DNA from 2 places in the Labrenzia sp. PHM005 genome. Region 2 is predicted to be linked to the other one. Evidence: predicted binding sites of a transcription regulator. Region 2 holds the regulator's gene; the other holds the start of a gene.

Region 1 (10,595 bases), 810 kb from region 2:
GCAGATTTCCAAGCCTGATAAACACGCAGAACCATCAACCGGAAAACTGGGTCTCGCCCCACCCCGAATGGAGGCTCAGTCAGGTTTCTTGGTCCCTGTCTGTTTCAGACGGGATTGGAAGGAATTCCTGCCAAAACGCCTACAAGAAACCGGAAGACCGCCAACCTGCATCGGCTGGCGGTCTATTCTTTGAACGGATGTATTCTTATCAAGCTGACTTGAAACCACCCGCATCAGTTGGCGTTATGCACCCAGGGAAATGGGCCCATATAAAGATCCAGCATCAAGCGGTAGGCGTTCATCTCAAGCCATTTATCGTAACCAACCCAATGGGCATATTGCGGCAAGGCGATTTTTTCAGCGATCTCGTAAAATCCGGTACCTTTCTCAAACTTAGCGATAATTGCGCCGCGCAGATCCCGGATATATTGGCGCTCCTCAGACACATGCTGCTTGGTACAGCCTTTGAACGCGGCCTCTCCTGGAAGCTCTGTGTGAGAGCACACAGCGACCTCAAAGTCCAAAGCAAGAATTTCACCCAAACTGCGTTCCCATTCTCCGATATTGAAATCAGGAACGACTGTGAACATCACCCGGTTGGGTGTCACCAGGTCTGCGATAAAAGCAACTTTTTTCTCAGGCACAACAAAGACCGTCATGCCAAGGCCATGGTTGAGCCCCAGGTAGTGCATTTCTACGGTAAAGTCGCCAAAATCGTAGTCTTTTCTTGATCCAGACCAAATCGTTGATCCTGCAACAGTGTCTGGCCGGGGGTGCGCGGCAACCCATTGTGCTGCGAGTTCATGCATGACTGTTTCGGCGCCCTCATCCAAAAAAGATTGGCCGCCGCCAGCGTGATCCCAATGATTGTGTGTTTGGAAAGCGTGGGTAATTTTCTTGTCGGTGAACGACCGGACCGCCCTAATCAACTTTTTTGAATGATCCGGATTAAACGTCTCAAATACAACGACGTTTTTCTCACCAATAACAAACATTGAATGGGTCCCTCCGCCAGAGGTGAACCCGAAGACATCCTCTCCGATCTTGTAAACTTGGTCGGTCGGCACATGATTTTCCGAAGCGGCGGCGACACCGCCTGCAAGAGTTAATAGCAGAAGGGAAAATGCCAGAAGCATTTTTGAAACGCGGAACATTTCGAACTCCGATTGATTGCACAGAAGCGATTGTTGATAGTTATATCTATACCGCTTGGTATTTAATACCGACCGGTATATATGACATCAATCATGAGCAGCAAAAAAAGTGATAAACGGGGACGCCCGCGCAGTTTTGATCCAGACAAAATCCTGGATAAGGCGTTGATTCTATTTAGACAGAACGGATATCTTGGAACGTCCTATTCTGATTTATACGCGGCAACTGGCCTGACAAAACCAAGCCTCTACGCAGCGTTTGGCAACAAGGAAGATACGTTTCTGGCGGCCCTTGACCGCTACATCGCGACAAGTATCCGGCCAGGCGAGGACATTCTCGCCAACGAAAAAGACCCGCGGGAAGCGGTACAGAAACTGCTTGTTGCGATTGTGCAGGGCCTTACGGCCAAAGGAACACCGCCTGGGTGCATGATCGCTGCGAACGCCGCCTGTGCAGACGCCGCGGATGTCCCCGATGCGATCCGAACAGCGCTAAGCTCCGCTGGGAAAATCACCCCGAACGCAATCCGTGCCAGACTTAAATCAGCACGGACTGAACAACTGCCCCCCTATTTGAATGCGGATCAACTGGCAGATTATTTCGATATGGTGGTGGCCGGATTGTCCGCCTTGGCAAAACAAGGAGCACCGGCAAGTCAGTTGCTCAGCGCGGTCGAAACCGCGATGTCTTTTTGGGTCAGTAGCACCAATACCTAAGGGCAGGAACAGCACGATCATTTAGACGTGTGTCTAAAACCCTGCGCTTCTCAACATAACAGTCGATGACGTTCTTCTGGCCAGCTTTCCCAAATTCGATGGTCAGCGTGTCGCCATCCTCTCCCAAAACGCAATCAAGAGTTTTTGAAATCCGCTTGGTTTTGACCTCTTCCGCGGTGATCTTGACCGGTATCGGTTTCATGCGCATGGCACTCTGGATCGGTTGCGTCCGAAAACCTGCGGAATAACCGCAGGGCCTTATGTTGGCTGGCAGATCATCACACAAAGGGCTGGGCAAAGCGCGGCAATGCTCCATTTCTGGTAATATAAAGCTACGGGAGCGGGCAAATGATCCATCAGTCTGAGATCACTTCGAGACAGTTCGTCACCCAATTGGCCTGGATCGTGTTGGCCTGTGCCGTGTTGTTTTCCGCACATGCGTTGGCGGACGAAGGCCGGGACCAGCTCTTTGATGCGCTGAAAAACGCGTCAACTGAAGAAGAGGCCCGTGCGATAGAAGATCAGATCTGGGAATCGTGGATGGCCGACGCCCCCGACATGCATATTCGCCTGAAGATCGAAACGGCGATGCAACGTCGTCATGTCTATGATCTGGAAGGCGCGGAAACAATCTTAGATGAGGTTGTCGAAGCCGCTCCGGACTATTCGGAGGGCTGGAACCAGCGCGCCTTCATCTATTTTTTGCAAGGAAATTATGAAGCCAGTCTGGCCGACATCAAAAAAACCCTGGCGCTGGAGCCCCGGCACTTCGGCGCCCTTTCCGGCAAGGCGATGATTTACATGACCCAGGGGCGCACAAAACTCGGACAGGAGATTTTGAAGGAAGCGGTCGAAATTCATCCCTTTTTAAAAGAACGCGGCATGCTTTTGCCCGAAAACCGTCCGGCAAAGAGTGTCGACCTGTGAGTTCTGCCAGACCGGCAAGTGAAACACTCAATGGCGCTCAACGAAACTGTCGATCACCTTCTTCTGGCCCGCCTTTTCGAAGTCGATGGTCAGCTTGTTGCCCTCGATCGATTTGATCGCACCATAACCGAACTTGATGTGAAACACCCGTTCGCCGATGGAATAGTCTGACGGTGTTTCGCTGACGGACTTGGCAACCAGCTCGCCCTCAATCGTCAAAGGCCCTTGGCGTTTTTGCCGTGCGGATTGATACCCACGCCCGCCGCTATCTGAAAACCCGCCGGAGGCTTGAGACGCGCGCTGCGCCCGTCTCCAGCCCGGCGTCGAATAGCTGCCGCTTTCAAACGTGTCGTGACTGTCGAACCGCGAAGGACCATATCCGCCTCCGCCGTAGCCGCCATAATTGGACGAGGCTTCAGCGATCTCGACATGCTCTGGCGGGAGTTCATCCAGGAACCGTGATGGCACGCTCGATTGCCATTGCCCGTGAATGCGCCGGTTGGAGGCAAAATAGAGTTTGGCCCGCTTTTTCGCCCGCGTGATGCCGACATAGGCCAACCGCCGCTCTTCTTCGAGGCCCGCCCGGCCGCTTTCATCCAATGCACGCTGGTGCGGGAACAAACCTTCTTCCCAGCCTGGCAGGAAGACCGTATCGAACTCCAGCCCCTTGGCCGAATGCAACGTCATGATGGAAACGGCGTCAGAAGCGTCGGCACTATCCCGATCCATCACAAGGGAAATGTGCTCCAGGAACCCGGCCAGTGACTCGAACTCTTCCATAGAGCGGATGAGTTCTTTCAAGTTGTCCAACCGCCCGGGCGCGTCCGCGGAGCGGTCCTGGCGCCACATCTCCGTGTAGCCGCTTTCATCCAGAATGACCTCGGCCAGATCGGTGTGTTTCATGGTGTCGAGCTGGCGCCGCCAGCGCTCGAAATTGTCCAAGACAGTCTTGAGGGAGTTCCGCGGTTTAGGCTTGAGCTCCTCGGTGTCGATCAGCTGGCTGGCGGCCTGCATCAGCGGAATGCGCTCGGCCCGCGCAAGACCATGCACCAATTTCAAGGTGGCATCACCCAAACCGCGCTTGGGTGTGTTGACGATCCGCTCGAACGCCAAATCATCGGCCGGCTGCGCAACACAGCGCAAGTACGCCATGGCATCCCGGATTTCCATGCGCTCATAAAACCGCGGCCCGCCGATCACGCGGTAGTTCAAGCCAAGGGTAATGAAGCGCTCTTCAAACTCGCGCATTTGGAAGGACGCGCGCACCAGAACCGCCATCTCATTGAGGCTGTGCCCTTTGGATTGCAGCGCCTCGATTTCATCGCCAATTGTCCGGGCTTCTTCTTCTGAATCCCAAACGGACGCAACTGAAACCAGATCATGGTCCGGTTCATGAAAGTCGGTGAACAGCGTTTTGCCCAGACGGCCCTCGTTGAACGAAATCAAGTGGGAAGCTGCGGCCAGAATGTGGCTGGTGGAGCGGTAATTGCGCTCCAGGCGGATGACCGTTGCGCCCTTAAAGTCATGTTCAAAGCGCAGGATGTTGTCGACTTCCGCCCCGCGCCAGCCGTAGATCGACTGATCGTCATCGCCAACACAGCAGACATTTGGATTGCCCTGCGCCAGCAATCGCAGCCACAGATACTGGGCAATGTTGGTATCCTGATACTCGTCCACCAGCATATAGCGGAAGCGGCTTTGATATTCGGTCAAGACATCCGGGCGTGTCTTGAAGAGCGTGATCACGTGCAGCAGCAAATCGCCAAAATCGGCTGCATTCAGGATCGATAGGCGCTCCTGATACTCTTCATAGATCCGCCGTCCCCGGCCATTGGCAAAGGCCCGCGCTTCGCCTTCTGGCACCTGATCCGGCGTTAAAGCTCTGTTTTTCCAACCGTCCAGCATGCCGGCGAAGGCTTTGGCGGTCCAGCGCTTGTCATCCACCCCTTCGGCTTGAAGGATCTGTTTGATCAGCCGGATCTGATCATCTGTATCGAGGATCGAAAAGCTGGATTTCAAACCGACCAGCTCGGCGTGTTTGCGCAGAATTTTGACACAGATGGAGTGGAACGTGCCGAGCCAGGACATGCCTTCCACATTGCCGCCGACAAAGGTGGCAATGCGTTCCTTCATTTCCCGCGCGGCCTTGTTGGTGAAGGTCACAGCCAGAATTTCGGACGGCCGCGCAAGGCCGGAGGCCAGAATATGGGCAATCCGTGTGGTCAGAACCCGGGTTTTGCCGGTGCCCGCCCCTGCCAGCACCAGGACCGGGCCTTGGGTGGTTTCCACCGCCAGCTTTTGTTCCGGATTGAGGCCGGTCAGATAGTCCGGCGCCCGCCGGGCCGCCATGGCCCGTGCCGCGATCCCGCCCCCTGGAGAAGGAGGCGCAGGTGTAGGGGGGGCATCCGCCCGCGTCCCGATGGGCTGAAAAGGATCGTCAAAAGGATCGTCATACCCGTCCGGGTCGGTCATGGTTTACTGGTCCGGTTGTCTCAAGCGCTGTGGAGAACAATATAGCAACAAATGCGGCGCTGGCGAGACAGGACCTAAGGAAATGGTGGGGACAAAAGCCCCCGCCAGTGGCGGGGGCAGATGTTTTTCCTAATTAAAGCGTGATGCGGTAGCGGGCGAAGCCGTCGGCGCCGTCACCGGCCGGTTCAATCGCAACGCCCTCAACAGAGGCCGCGTGCTCCTTGCCACCCGGCCCTGTGTCGAACAAAACACTGGTGCCCGGCATGGCTTTAAAGGTCCAATTGGCATCGGCGGAGGGATTGATGGTGCCTTCCTGAACGATGTAGCGCACCAGAACGTCCCGGTTGGTATCCGGCGCCACCAGAATGACAACACTGTCATCAACGCCCGGGAAGTTGCCGCCGCCGCCAGCGCGGTAATTGTTGGTGGCAACCACAAACTTCGCCTCCGGATCAATCGGAGCACCGTTAAACTGAAGATCCACAATGCGGCTGGCATCTGGATTGATCAGCTCGCCTTTCGGGCCGTATTTCGACGGCTGGCTGAGATCGATCTGATAGGTGACCCCGTCAATGATGTCGAAGTTGTAGCTCGGGAACTGCGGATCAAGCAGCATCTGATCGGGTTTGCCTGGTTCGATCTGCTGGAAGATGCCCGCTGACCGCTCCAACCATTCTTTGACTGTCGCGCCAGTGATGGCAACGGCCCTTGCGGTGTTCGGATAGAGGTAAAGATCGGCGACATTCTTGATCGCCACATCGCCGACCGGAACATCGGTGTAATAGTCCGGACCACCCCGTCCGCCGGCCTTGAAGGGCGCTGCTGCCGACAGGATCGGCAGGCCTTCCCATTCCGTGCCCTTCAGCATTTCACCGACATACCAGAGCTGCGACTTGGAGACGATCTGAACGCTGGGGTCATCGGCCACAAGTGCAAAATAGGAGTGCAGTGGCGCCGAGGTCTTACCGACCGCGCGGCGCACATAGGCAAGCGTTGCCTCGTGCTCTTCCTTCACAGAATCGATAACGTCCTGCTGGCTCTCAGTCAGCGGGATTTTCTTGCGGCCGTCCTTCTTGTAGATCGACCGCGCTTCTGTGGTGAAGTTGGCCACACGCCAGCCGGCCCCTTCGCGCTCCAGCATCAGATCGATCACGCCCAGATGCGAGCCCCAGAACCCGCCCATCGCGGCCGGTTTGCCGAAGAGCGTGCCTTTTTCGCTATCGACTTCCGGAATGCCTTCATAGGCCGGGCCCGGGAACACCAGGTGGTGGTGACCGGTGAAGACCGCATCGATGCCGTCAACGGCTGCCAGATGCAGCGAGGCGTTTTCCATGCCGTCAGTGTAGCTGCCGCCATCAATGCCGGAATGCGACAAGGCCACAACGATGTCGCAGCCTTGTTCGCGCATTTCCGGAACGAAGGCCTTTGCGGAACTCACGATATCCCTCGCATTGACCTTGCCGTCCAGGTGCCTGCGGTCCCAGTTCATGATTTGCGGCGGCACAAAGCCGATGAAGCCGATCTTGATTGGATGGCTGGTGCCCGCACCGTCCATTACCGTTTTTTCGACAATGACATAGGGCTTCAGCATCAGCTTGTCGTCGCGCGGGTTCGATGCCAGAGCGCCATGGGCAACGTTCGCACAAACAATTGGGAAATTGGCGCCTGCCAGCGCTTTGGTCAGGAAATCGAGCCCGTAATTGAATTCGTGATTGCCAAGCGTGCCGGCATCATAGCCCAGTACATTCATGCCCTTGAGCACCGGATGGATGTCCCCTTCCTTCAGGCCGCGCTCATAGGCAATGAAATCGCCCATCGGGTTGCCCTGCAGAAAATCGCCGTTGTCGACCAGAACGGAGTTGGTGGCTTCGTCGCGAATGCCGCGGATCAGGCTCGCGGTCCGGGCGAGACCAGCGGTATCGACTGGCCGATCACCATAATAGTCGTAAGGCAGCACATGAACATGGAGATCTGTCGTCTCCATCAGCCGCAAATGCGCCGTGTTTTCCTTGGCCAGCAGCGAATAGGGATGCATGGCGGCAACAAAACCGGTGGCAGCCATGCCCCCGAGCAGCGTTCTTCGGGATACGGAACTTTTGAGAATGTTTGACATGGCTGGTCTCCTCTTATTGTCGGGCGCTTATAGGTCTGTTGAGGGGCACATCCTCCATTTCTGGACGGATCACAGCACAGATCTTTTTAGTTTCTGACGAGTGGGAATTGAGCTTATCTAATGAACCACTTTGCGTTGGCGTGCGTCAGCGCCGCTTGCAGTTCACCCTTCCCCACCAAATCAGGCTCGGCCTTATATTTTGACCGTTTGTTCGAAAATAGTGACACGAAAATCCACGCCACGCCACTTAAACTTGAATGGTGACGCGCATTTATCGACGGCGCATTGCCTTCAGACACGCCGTTCAATTGCCCCTCAGCAATAACTGGTCTCAACCATAATTCGTAGCACTTGGCCTTGAATATGTGTAGATACACATTATTTAAGTTGCCAGCAGGAGATCCAGTATGTCAACCGACGTCACCACATGCGGCTTCATGAATATCCGGCGGATCGCCCGCCTTGTAGGGCAATTCTATGACCAACGCCTGGCAGTATCTGGGCACACGACCTCTCAATTCATTCTTCTAGCTGCACTCGAAAAAATGGGACCAACTGCACTCACGCCGCTTGCAGATTTTCTGGAGATGGATCGGACGACTCTGACAAGAAACTTAAAAATCCTCCAAACCCAAGGACTGGTTGCGACCTCCAAAGGAGACGACGCCCGCGTCCGTTTGATCAGCCTCACAGCGGACGGTGAAAACATCCTGGAACTGACATACCCCGCCTGGGAAGCCGCCCATGCCGCATTTCTGGAGCGATTGGGCCCGGGTGTTTGGCCACACCTTCTCGACCAGCTCAACACTTTGGCAGATCGCATTCGGCCCTAATTTTTCGCAGAAACGTGTATCTACACTCAACGGAGTAAAAAGCTATGAGACAGCCTATGGCAACGCAGACTTTGACAGCCGGACTTCTCGCACTGGCTATCGCTAGCGGGCCCGCCCTGGCAATTGAGAGTATCAGCAATTCTACGACAGCAGAACAAATCAAAAATCACGCTCATATAGAAGTCATGGCGCCAGCCAAGGGTTTTGAGACCCTCGGTCCCGACGATCCAGACCGGAGTTTCCATTCCGATATTCTCTACTATGAAACTATCTTGTCTTATGGCCGCAATGACGACATCCGTAATGTCTTCTTGCTGATCAACGCCTACATCAACGCCAACCAGCAAGCCTACGGGATCGACTTTTTTGAGCGCTACCTAGACCGATATAGCAACGATCTGGATGAGGTTTTCCGCGCTCAACATCTGGCAGCACTCGCAATCTTAAGAGCAACCCATGCAGATTCGGTCCCGTTGCACAGGCGGATCGGCTGGGTCTGGGACACATTCGACCTGCTGGATGAGGCACTCGCTCTTACAGGGGCGCGAGATCCACTTGTTCACTGGTCCGCAGGCATCATCTACACACGTGTTCCGGGTTTCTTTTTCCGGTTCGACGATGCGCTTGCCCACCTCACCTGGCTGGCTGGGCGGCCGGAGTTAGAACCTTTGCCCGGTATGTATCGCGAAGTATATCGCCACTTATCAGAGCTCCATCAACGCAATGGCGACCCGGGCCTGGCGCAAAAATTCAGAGACATGAGCGGATTTGAGGCGGACGCGTCCGACACCTTGTTCATGAACTGGTTCACGGTCGAAGAACAAAATGGAAGCCAGATGTCTGCCTATCCGAGGTTAGAGGAAATCGTTCCTGGCAGGATTTTCGCGCTCTTTGGCTTCGGATTTTCAGATGTCTATTTTGTCCTTTCCAAGGACGGATCGCAATTGATTGCAGTGGACGCCGGAACTACCCCTGAGCGCCTCAAAGATGCGCACACTTTTCTCCTTGAAAAATACCCAGACCTTCCCGAGGTGGGCACGCTGATTATTACCCACGCGCATTGGGATCATATAGGCGGCGTTCACTATCTCGTGGCGCACAATCCGGACCTGAAGATTTATGGTCAATCCGACTTTCACGAAACGGTCGAAAGAGTGAAGCGCGGACACAGTTACACATTCTTCCGCGGTGCGGCTTTCCACAACGGTTTGGTCGCAGACTATCAACCGGACGTCCCGGTCAAGGTCAACCAGCATATTGAAGTCGGAGGGTCGCCAATCGTCCTTGTTCCGCAGGCCGGCGGTGAAACCGAAGATTCCCTTCTCGTCCACTTCCCGGACATGTCGACCGTTTTTGTTGGCGATGTCCTGATGCCCTATTACGGTGAACCCTGGGTGGAAGAAGGGCTTGTTCACGAGACCGCAGAAACGATGGAAGCGATCATCTCAACCGGAGCCGATCACGTCCTGCATGGCCATCGCCCTTTGTCATTGATGTATACACAAGACAGCCTTCCCGCCTTCCTAGACGCATATGAATGGCTTTTGGAGGCAACCCAACGACATGTTGAAAACGGCTATAGCGCGAACGACGTCAAACGGCTGAACCTGATCCCGCCTGGCTTTTCTCGGCATCCCGAAGCCTACCTTGGCTATATTGCTGCCAGGGATCATCTGATCGAGAGAATAGCCGACAACCTCACGGGCATCTGGCAGGAAGAGCGGACCGGAAAGGATCCGGCAGGTTTGGATACACTCACCCAGGTCGAATATGGCCGGATGCTGGACCTATATTTGAACTTAAGTCCATCGGAGGCAGCGGCCGTGATTAGTCGCATGATCGGCAACGGTGATCTGGAACTTGCCTTTAAGTTCGCTAATGCGGCTGAAGCCCGCTACGGCCCCTCCCCCGACCTGATCGAAGTACGGAATGACGCCGCCGATCGGCTACGCGGTAAGGCTCAATTCACAGATCCGTTCAAGCTTGTGACCTATTCGGAGATTGCGAACAGAACACTGAAACCGATGGCTCCCGTTCGTGACCATATCCGGCCAGAACACAAATCATCTGCATTGCAGAAAAGCCACACCCACTCGGGGCAGTAGGGTTTCCTAAAATGCGACGCCAATACAATTTGGGGAGGCGTTTAGCCTCCCCAATCGGTTCTTAACTGTAACGCGCTTTAAGCGGCCTCTTCGTCCCGGACCTGGTCGAGGAAGTGACTGACAGCTCCTGAAAGATCCGAGGCAACTTTGCCGAGCTGATCGGCAGACTGGCTCATGGTTTCGGATTGTTCCCGTGTCTGATCAATCGAGCCTGATACGCCGGCCACATTGGATGCAGCAGCAGAAGCCCCGTCAGAAGCCAACGTTATGCTCT
Region 2 (10,595 bases):
TTATCCTGGCCGGAAAATTGATGGAACATGGTGGTCTTTCGGAAAAGTTGGTCGAGCTTGCACGCGCGCTTCTCGGAGGAATCCAAGGCGGGTTGGCCGCGACTGCCGTCCTGACCTGTTTGTTTTTCGCTGCAATCTCGGGCTCCTCGGTTGCAACAACATTCGCGGTGGGTGCTGTGTTGATCCCTGCACTCAAGCGCTACGGCTATCCATTGGGTTTTTCTGCAGCCCTCATGGCGACGAGTGCTGAACTCGGGGTCATTGTCCCGCCATCAATAGCGATGATTCTTTTTGGGGTCGCTACCGAGACCTCGATACCGGAACTTTTTCTGGCAGGGGTTCTGCCTGGCTTGACGATAGGTGCGACGCTAATTTTGCTCGTCTTGGTTTGGTGCCGCTTGCGAGGCTGGGGCAAACGAGACCGTGAAGACCGCTTGCCACTTGGGCAAGCTGCGCGCGGTGCGGCTTGGTCGATCATGATGCCTGTAATTATCCTCGGCGGTATCTACGGTGGCGTCATGACACCGACGGAGGCGAGCGTCGTTGCGGTAGCTTATGCGCTGTTCGTTGGAATGGCCGTCGAGCAAAAACTCACTTTGCAACGGCTGCGCCACTGCTTTGAAGGAGCCGTCGTTTCCTCAACGGTGATATTGCTGATCATCGCGATGGCCTCACTTCTCTCCTACCTTCTAAAGCGCGAGGGTGTACCGGATGCCGCTGCCACCTGGATTTCAGAAAATTTCACCACACCCGCAAGTTTCCTCGCAGCGGCAAATGGATTCCTGTTTGTAACTGGGATGTTCCTTGAAACCTCTGCGTCCGTCATCGTTCTGGGCCCAATACTGACGGATGCCGCTTCGCGTCTCGGTGTTGATAACGTTCATTTCGGCACGATCATGGTCGTTAATCTTGCACTGGGAATGATCACCCCGCCTTTTGGTGTGAATCTTTTTGCCGCAGCTGCTGTAGCAGGATGCTCTGTGGGCGCGATGATCCGGCCCTTAATGGTCTTCATACTTGCCATGGCACTCTGCTTGATGGCGATCACCTACCTTCCGGTCCTTTCTCTTCTCCTTCCAACATGGTTGATGCGATGATACTTGAACTTAGAACCTATGATTTCGCGCCGGGTGATGCTCTGCGTTACCTAGATATCTTTGCCCCCGAAGGCTTGCCGTTAATCACACGGCATCTTCCACTGGCTGGCTATTGGTTATCCGAAGTCGGGGTTTTGAACCGCCTGCGGCATATGTGGGTTTATTCAAGTCTTGAAGAACGCACTGAAAAACGCGCGCAATTCATGGCGGATACGGAATGGACCCAAGGCTTCTTACCAAGAGGCATGGCACTCATACAGCGGCAAGCAACGCAGCTGATTGTACCTGACACGATCTCGGATCATACCCAATCGGTTCTCAAGAACGCCACCAAACCACATGAGGCACATAGCGGTGCACATCTTCGCAATGACTGGGCAGCGCTAAGCACTGTGCCGCTGGATGGTGCGCTGTTCGCGGGAACTGTTGTGGCGGGGGAGGATGTGGGCAGCACGTTGTCAATCTTTCCTTCGGCTGCGATGCCATCGCTCGAATTGATGCGCCCATGCGCATTCTCTCCTCTATGAGACTGATAAGCATGCCAAAAGACAAAAAACACATGATGACAGGTCGTCACTTGATCAACGGAGAATGGGTGAGATCGGATGAATCCTTCTTGTCCGCACCGTGGCAAGGACAAGGGCATGATGTCTTTGTTGCGACAGCAGACCAGGTTCATGAAGCTGCCAGCGCAGCAGAAGCAGCGTCTGAGATCTTATATTCAACAAGCGGTGCTGATCGGGCTGCCCTTCTTGAGCGCATTGCCGATGAGATCGATGCACGCGGCGAACAAATCACGGCGATTGCCCATCGGGAAACTGCTTTGCCCCAGGCACGCCTTGAAGGCGAACGGGCGAGAACCTGTGGACAGTTGCGCATGTTTGCAGAATTTATCCGCAGCGGCCGTCATTTGGAAACACGGATCGACCAAGGTGACCCAAGTGCCGTCCCACCTCGTCCTGCGCTGAAATTAGAGATGCGCCCCATTGGTCCCGTGGCGGTATTCGGAGCTTCCAATTTTCCGCTCGCCTTTTCGGTGGCGGGCGGAGATACCGCATCCGCGTTGGCAGCTGGATGTCCCGTGATCGTCAAGGGCCACGAAGCACATCCTGGAACCTCGGAGATTGTTGCAGAGGCGGTTCTCGCAGCGCTTCGGGCCGAAGGTCTGCCAGAAGGTTGCTTTGCTCTGTTACAAGGTCCGGGACGGGTTACCGGTGTTGACCTTGTGCGCCACCCGATCATTCGGGCAGTTGGTTTCACCGGATCGACATCGGCTGGCAGGGCACTCCTTGATCTTTGCATGGCTCGACATGAACCAATCCCGTTCTTTGGCGAATTGGGATCTTTGAACCCCGTATTTGTTCTATCGGGCGCGCTTGCCGATCGAACGGACCAGATTGCTCAAGAATGGGTTGCTTCGATGACGCTTGGTGCCGGACAGTTCTGCACGAGCCCATCCGTTGTCTTCGTGCCAGAGCAATTCCTAACGTCATTTGTGGACGCAGCGGCCAGTGCGCTTAAAAGCGTGACACAACAACCAATGTTGACCACGGGTATCGCAGACAGCTTCTCTGAGAAATCCGGCAGCGCCGCAAGCCGTCCTGGTGTCGAAACGGTCTTTGTTGGCCCATCCTCAAAACGAAGCTTCGCTGCAATGGTCCTAAGTTGTGATCTCGACACTTGGCTGGCGGACGAGAGCCTTCGTGAAGAGGTTTTTGGGCCGATGGCAATCATTGTTTCTGTCTCAAAGCAAGAGCGTATGATTGAGACTGCTGCACGCCTTGACGGTCAGCTCACCGCGACCCTGCATTTTGAACCTTCCGACGGCAGCCTCGCATGCGCGCTTCTCCCGATCCTTGAGCGTAAAGCGGGTCGCATTCTTGCAAATGGCTTTCCGACCGGTGTTGCCGTGTCTGATGCGATGGTCCATGGGGGACCATGGCCCGCATCGAGCAACTTTGGTCAAACCGCGGTGGGAACGCTGGCGATCCGGCGCTGGCAGCGCGCAGTCTGTTGGCAAGGTATTCCAGATTTCTTGTTATGAGGATCCAAATTCACCAAAAACAGGAGAATTCTTGCAACACAGAAATAGGCTATTTTCATAACGTCGGCATAATATCAAAACGTCCGCTCTGAAGACCCTAGCGGCAAAAATCCGACGGTCGGCTCACTGACCCTAATCCGGTCATTTGATCGAACCGCAGCGAAGGGCTGCATCCCGCCCTTCCTCTGAATTCGCTGGATTTCGAAAGGACGTCGGATTTGCAGCCGCGATCATTTCGGCATGCGCAAAGTGAACCGTCCAATATGGAGTCAGTTCGAGACATGCCCGGTTTGGGCAAATTTGCCCCTATCCGACCAATATTTTCAGATCCCGTTTGCTACCATAGATGGTCAGGAATGCAGCCTTGAGATGGTGCAGATTGATGCCGCTGGATTGGCTCTTCAGCTTTTCAGCAAAGACCAGAAGCCGCACCAGATCCCGTACTGACGTCTGACCGCCAAAGCGAGCAAGTGCCTGATAAGCCTCTGCGCCCTCCACATTATAGTCCACAGCGATATCCCGGCAGTCTTCTTCCAGTGGCACACCCAGTTCGATGCGAAATCCCAAGCGGCTGACGATCTGGTCCAAAGCAGAATCGTGAATCCGAGTTCTGGCAAGGCGCTTGTCGTTGCCGCTCAACACCAGTGCGCAATCGGCCTCTTCATGAATGCGTAAGAGTTCACGAAACGCCGATAGATCCAAATTTTGCACCTCATCAACAATCAGGATACGTCTGGAGCTATATCCCTCATAAAGGCGCGCTAGAGCTGTATCGCTGAGGTCCTTCACAAATCGATAGGATGTACCGAAGCCAGTCGCCTCAATGATCATCTTCAGCATGCCTTTGACTGTCTTATCTGCATGCCCAACCTCACAATAATAGGCGTTTAGTTTCCGAGCATGGTGCCGCAAGGCTGTGGATTTGCCCATGCCCGGCTTGGAACTGATGAGCACCGGATATTTCGAGATTTCCTTGGCAATATCCATGGCTTTTCTGATTTCCCGGCTCGCCGAGATATCAACAAAGCGAAAAGCACCAGCCTCCTCCTCTTTCAATGCCTCGCTCATCAAGTCCTCCCGATTTTGCGGATGAAGACATCCCGCCCTGCGGCGATCTCACGACGATCGCGTTCGTCTTCGCTCTCAGAACAAGGGTCGCCATGTTCCGGACGAAGAACCCGTTGATGTTCCAGCTCTTGCGTAACGGTAAGTGTGCCTCTCGGCACATTTGGAACCACTTCAGGGGCATGTTGCGCGAGCTTGACCAACTCCGCTCCAATATCGATGTCGGGAGTTGACCGATCTGCTTCTCGAAGCGCCTTGTTCCGGCGCGTGTTTCGTTCGGCTGAGCGTCTCGCGCCGCGCGGATCGAAAAAGGCAAATTCTTCCTCCGGATGAGCTATCCCCAGGAAGGACCCGTCCTGTTTGGTGAGCCGCAGAGTGTTATAGCCGTGATACTGCGGGATATGGACTGTGATCGTGTCATGGAACCAGACGTCTAGTTCGTCGCAACTCCACCTCCGGCCGCCGACCGAGATACCGTGTTGCCTGACTTTGCGGGTTTCCGGTTTGGTGAAGACGGTATTCAGCCGATCCGGGTCAATGACCGTGGCCGCCCAGCCTTGCCGAACGTGCGCCTCAAAACTCTGCCTGGGTGACAATCCCTTAAGCGCGCCCGATTGCGGCATGACTTCATAGGCCCTTAAAAGCCCATTCAAGACCCTTTTAAAGGCAATAAAATCGCCGTTGAAGGGTGCTGCCAGCCTTCCAAGTGCCGGACGCTTGGGGTTCATTCGGTCATCACCAATGTACCCCGGGCAGGTCTTCAGGAATTGCTGCTCAAAATGACCAAACCAGGCTTCGATCGGTTTGGCGGAGGCATTATAGGGCAGCGCCCGGATGACCCTTGATTTTCCTGGCTTCCCAACGATTGGCACCAGCAATTGCATCGCATCGTCGAGAAAGTCGGCAAAAAGGTATTCCTTGCCATTGTCGCAATAAAGCGTCTTGGGCAAACCGAAGGCGGAATGCTGTGCCATGGCGACAAAGGCCTCGATCACATCGGCATTGCGTACCCCGCCTTTTGTCTCAAGGAAGACCAGTTCACACCAGACACGGCGGGTCGCAATATCCATGAACCCGAGCAGCTTTGGTGTACCGGTCGTGCCGTTCTCGCGTTTGAGCAGGACGTTGACGTGATGGACGTCCATTACGACGCAGTCCATTGGCTGCATCCCCGTGATCACTCGCTTCACGCGCGGCCGATCATCATCACTCGCCTTGCGATCCTTCTTGTGGCGATAGACTTTCTTTAAATGCTGTTCTGAGCGGATCAATGCCCGCGGCACCTTGCATATCCGGTCCAATTCCGCGGGCGTCTCTAGACGGATACCGTTGGCGACCGTCACCGTCTTCAAATACTCGCTGGCCAGAACAGCGACAGTCTTTCCAGTCGCGCCGCCCTTGATCAGCCCCCTCACCTGCTGGCGCAAACCGTCAGCAATTTCGGCTTTGGTCGCATCATCTATCCGCGCCAACGCCGCCCGATCCCATTCGCGGGAGACAAAACAACGTGACTTGCCACGGTCAGAGCGTTTTGTGCGTTTTAGGCCGACTGGTCCCACAGCTTCATAGAGCTTAATCCAAGTATAGATTGTTCGCCGTTTCAGAACGATAGGGGTCCCAGACCAATCGATGACTGTATGTCCTTGAAGTTGCGCTATTACCCGACCGCGCTCAGCCGATCTCGGTTCTGTCTCCAGCAATTCCTCAAATGTCCGCCGAAACCATGTGACCTTGCGGCTAAATTCAGATGGACTTGAATGCTTGGCAAGACCCGCAGGTTTGTCCTCAAGCCTTGCAGGCTCAATACTTTGGTCCTGAAGAGAGCGCGGCAAGCTGAATGCGCTAACTTCATATGACACACCAGACCGTCCCCCGGTTCCCTGAACCAACCTCACTTCAAGGTTCTGATTCCGCCAAGGTTTTCCGGCATGTGCACGCTGGAGAGCTTGCCGCGCCTTGCGTGTTGATATTCCAGAACGTTCTGCAAATTCTCGAACGTTCAGCCACATTGGGTATCATCCGGGGCTATCAGACCAGCGGCAAGTCTAATCCGAGCAGCAAGCGCAATCGCATTGTTACTCTTGTTCTGGCCAGTCAGAGACTGTTCGGCAGTTCGCCGTACAATTCCGTTTGCGCTGCACCATGCATTCAACGATGTCCCTTGTAAAACAAAGCCTGCACGAACGTTTCGAAGAAGAATGTTCGTGGTTTTTAGGTTTTCGCGTTTCATGCTACTAAATCCAAGAATCCGCAATGCGCAGATTAAATGACTGCGATTCGCAGATGTCAATATTTTTTCTGCCTTATGCAGATTTCCAGTGAGAAGATAAGAATTGAAGATCAACGCGACGCAAGTCATTGATAGAGTAAAAAATGCTCTCAACCTCAAAACAGATTTGGCCGTATCTGAATATTTTGAGGTATCGAACAAGACTGTTTCATCCTGGAAAGCAAGAAACTCGATTCCGCTTGAGTTTCTGTTGCAGGCCTGTGCCGGAACTGGAGAAAAGATAGATTACTTTCTCTTTGGAGAGGCATTACAGCGACAACAGTCCGAATTGATTGAAACTGCCATCGATGATTTCCGGATAATAACCATGAAGCTAACTGGCGAACGGATCCTCATCGAGCTTCTGGAACAGCACGCCCCCGAAGAACTTGCTTTCATGGAAGCGAAGGAAATTCAGGCAGAAGGTGAATCCATAGGACTGGCGATGTTGATATTTGCTGAATTCATCGAACGAGAGAAAAAGGCGTTGGTGGATAGCGGGCGCATGACCAACGAAGAGTTCAAAGAATATATCCGAAATGTCGACCGATACGACCTCCCGTACTTTGCACGGGCGATCAAACACCGAAACAAACAGGGTCCGCAATAGGTCCGCAGTCGAACACTCCAGGACCGGAAGCGTCTAACATCGAAGTAAATTCTCCATTTGTTTTCAATACGTTCCACGTTTTATTTGCACTGACTGATATTGCGGACCCTACGGTCTGCAATCGATGATCACCCAACCTTTTGAAAACAATACGCTCTTTGAACTCTTCTGCCATTTATTTACGGCCAGATAAACCGCTTCCAGTGCCGTTTAATTCTGACAGCTACAATTAGAACAGTAAGAGAACGTTTACCCTTGCAGAACACAATGAGAACAGGTAGGGTGTTCTTGATTTGTACCAATTGATCCTCAAGATCAGGGGAAGCTGATATGCTGACGCGCAAGCAGTATGAACTGCTCATGTTCATCCATGAAAGACTGAAGGAAACTGGGGTGCCGCCGTCTTTCGATGAAATGAAAGACGCGCTCGATCTGAGGTCCAAGTCCGGTATTCACCGGCTCATCACAGCTTTGGAAGAACGCGGTTTTATCCGCCGTCTGCCGAACCGGGCGAGAGCGATGGAAGTTGTCCGCCTGCCCGATTCGATCGCGCCGGGCCTCGGCAGCCCGCGGCCGCGCGGCAGTTTTTCTCCCGAAGTTATCGAAGGGTCGCTTGGAAAACCAGCACCCGCGCCAGTCGCAGCGCCTGCAGCGGTTGCAAGTGCGGCAACGGAAATCCCGGTTATGGGCCGGATTGCCGCCGGTGTTCCAATCGAGGCGATCCAGACCCACAGCCACTCCATCAGCGTCCCGCCGGAGCTTCTTGGCAAAGGCGAACATTATGCGCTTGAAGTGCGCGGCGATTCCATGATCGACGCAGGCATCTTGGACGGCGATACGGTTTTAATCCGGCGAATCGACAGTGCTGACAGCGGCGACATTGTCGTGGCGCTGGTTGATGATGAAGAAGCCACTTTGAAGCGGCTGCGCAAAAAAGGCGCATCGATCGCACTGGAAGCGGCCAATCCGGCCTATGAAACTCGGATTTTCGGACCGGGTCGTGTGCGTGTTCAGGGCCGTCTCGTGGCGCTGTTTCGGCAATACTGAGGCGGGTCCTTTTTCAGCTCAACAGGTTTTGGAATTAATCTTCTCCGCAAGGTCTATGGCTTTGCGGAGGATTTGGCTTTTGACCTCAAACTAGCGCGGGTTATTGTGCCTGGCCGGTTCCAGGGCCGCGGTAATCGGGGAAGAGCATAAACCACACGTTTGATGCCGGGTATTGCGTCTCTTTGATTGGTGGCCCGCTCTAATGCCGTCTTTCCGGACCAGCCGCTCGCAGACCCATCGGACGGTTCCAGCCAAATCGAAACAGCCCCTCTTTTTTCCCGAATAACTTGATCCAAAATCACGCTCGATTGGCAGAACCCAGGCACGATTTTATCGGTCGCGATAATATCTGCCTTTTGGCAATCTTCGAAAAGAGCCTGCACCGTTTTTGACACACCGATTTTGAGCGGTATCGGATCCGAGTAACTTTTGTCATTAGGCGGATATGCGAGCACCACACATCCGTCAGGATCACATCGGCGCTGAACCGAACTCATCTTGCGCGACTTAATCGCCCCCAATCCTTCACCCTCCCCCTCAAGCCAGATTTCAGCGGCAAAGGACTTGCGGACATGGGAGAGGCGCAGATCTCCTTGCCTATCGCGAGCAGCGAGTTGCGGCCCTGCCGCCGCGATTTGAATATCGGGCGCGCGCGACAATGTCATAAGTGTTATGGCGGCCCCCAAGGGAACCAGACTGAAGCTTCGAATTCGGCCAGGCGCGAGCAAACAGACAAAGAGCGCAGCCATCAACAGAGCAGCAGGCGCTGCCCCTAACGTTCCGATCCGGCCCGCGTCCGGGGCAAGGTTTTCGGTAAAAGTTGCGACATCAATCAACATCCCCAGACCAGCGCTCATCACCTTCAGCGGCACAGCACTGAGGCCAAAGGGCATCAAGACAAGCGCCAGAACCCCCATGGGCATAACAACCAGAGAAAACACCGGCATACCCAGCATATTCCCGACGATCCCATAAGGCGCGACCCGGGAGAAATGGTAAGCCCCGATTATCCCGGTCGCAGCTCCAGCAACCAGAGCAGTGACGAACAGCCCAGCAGCCCATTTGGCGATGCTCACACCCAGCCGGGCCGGAAGAGACCGAGGCTTTGAGGAAAAACCAGCTTCCTTTTGTTGGCGCCGCCAAAGGTCGTAAACCGCGATCAAAGCAATCACGGCCGCGAACGACATTTGAAACCCGGGATAAAACAGCCTTTCTGGTGCCAACAACAAAAGAAACAGCCCAGCCAAAGCAGCCGTCCGCAAGGTCAATCCGCGCCGCCCGGTCAATATGCCCAGAAAAACCAGGGCGATCATGATGAAAGACCGCTGGGTTGCCACCGACGCCCCAGAGAGCAGCAAATAAAAAACCGCAGCGCCGAGCGCCAACAGCGCCGCGACTTTGTGCAACGGCCAACGCAATGCAAACCCGGGAAGGAGAGCCAAGACCCCGAGTGACACCGCGTAAGCACCGCCAGCAAAAAGAGCCATGTGCAGCCCGGAAATCGCCAGTATGTGCGCCAATCCGGCAGCTCTGAGGCTTTCCTCTGTTTTTTCGTCGATACCGCTCCGATCTCCGACGAGAAGCGCAACGGAAAGCGACTTTTCCGGACCGTCCGGCAAGACAGCTGAAATCCGCTGCGCAAGATATTTGCGCAGATGATCGATGTGCCGTTCAACCTGCCGTATGAGCGTCGGAGGTTGTCCGCTGATTTTTTTTGGAGGGCCATATGAAAACCCGGTCGCGCCTATTTTTTGAAAATAGGCGCGGAAGGAAAAATCATATCCGCCCGGAACGACCGGCCCCATTGGCGGAAACAACCGCGCGCGAAGCTGCACCCAGTCGCCCGGAGAAACTTCTGTATTCACAGGGACCCGCAACCGGACCCGTTCTACAAACACTCCGGGTTTAACGATCCGTCCGTTGACCGCCGACGCTTTTAGAAGAAGCCGCTTGCCGGATTGCCTGTGCTGAAGCTCCAGAACTTCTCCGCGCAGCGCCACGGTCATCGGTTCAAGAAGTCTGGGCGTCTCAATGGCCGCCGTCCGAAATGTTGCCGCACAAAGCCCCGTAAAAGCGGACAACAATAGTAAGCCGATTTTTGAGAAACCGGAGCGGCGGTTGCGGACAGTAGCAGGGAAGCAAATCACAACACAAAGTACCGCCAAAACCACCCAGCTTGGTTCGTCCGGCAGCAAACTGTAAATCAGTATCCCGCCTGCAAAGGCAAACCCGGTCCACAGCAGCCCCTGGTTTTGCACCAAGCGCTCCAACTCGTCCGGCGCCGGCAGCCAACGGGTTTTCGCCTGTTGGTTTTTGCGGTCACGCTTTTGCAAATTGCGCGACCTTAGAAAGGCACCCCAGGGCGATCCCCGGTCCTGTGATGCCCTGTTGCCGGAAACAGTATCTATTACACTTGGGTCAGTGGATTTAGCGCCGGCGCCTCGCTCGCCGTAATAGTTGAAG

What was found. Region 2 encodes LexA, which represses DNA repair genes until DNA is damaged. Its sites were predicted from a motif close to TGTTCNNNNTGTGTTCNG; they were not measured.
Region 1: FJ695_RS12675 (ATP-dependent helicase) is a predicted target of LexA. The motif match lies at 5,303-5,320, and genes of this name have one in related genera.

What each region holds. Positions count from the first base shown of each region.
Region 1 is NZ_CP041191.1:2,823,041-2,833,635, reverse strand. It holds gene FJ695_RS12700 (hypothetical protein) at 1-18, shown strand, start outside; gene FJ695_RS12695 (MBL fold metallo-hydrolase) at 234-1,154, opposite strand; gene FJ695_RS12690 (TetR/AcrR family transcriptional regulator) at 1,248-1,871, shown strand; gene FJ695_RS12685 (hypothetical protein) at 1,852-2,073, opposite strand; gene FJ695_RS12680 (tetratricopeptide repeat protein) at 2,220-2,798, shown strand; gene FJ695_RS12675 (ATP-dependent helicase) at 2,826-5,270, opposite strand; gene FJ695_RS12670 (bifunctional 2',3'-cyclic-nucleotide 2'-phosphodiesterase/3'-nucleotidase) at 5,404-7,383, opposite strand; gene FJ695_RS12665 (MarR family winged helix-turn-helix transcriptional regulator) at 7,791-8,216, shown strand; gene FJ695_RS12660 (MBL fold metallo-hydrolase) at 8,273-10,321, shown strand; gene FJ695_RS12655 (methyl-accepting chemotaxis protein) at 10,399-10,595, opposite strand, start outside.
Region 2 is NZ_CP041191.1:3,631,749-3,642,343, reverse strand. It holds gene FJ695_RS16475 (TRAP transporter large permease) at 1-1,097, shown strand, start outside; gene FJ695_RS16470 (NIPSNAP family protein) at 1,094-1,624, shown strand; gene FJ695_RS16465 (aldehyde dehydrogenase (NADP(+))) at 1,636-3,141, shown strand; gene FJ695_RS16460 (AAA family ATPase) at 3,448-4,209, opposite strand; gene FJ695_RS16455 (hypothetical protein) at 4,209-6,065, opposite strand; gene FJ695_RS16450 (helix-turn-helix domain-containing protein) at 6,540-7,085, shown strand; gene lexA (transcriptional repressor LexA) at 7,416-8,132, shown strand; gene FJ695_RS16440 (ComEC/Rec2 family competence protein) at 8,186-10,595, opposite strand, start outside.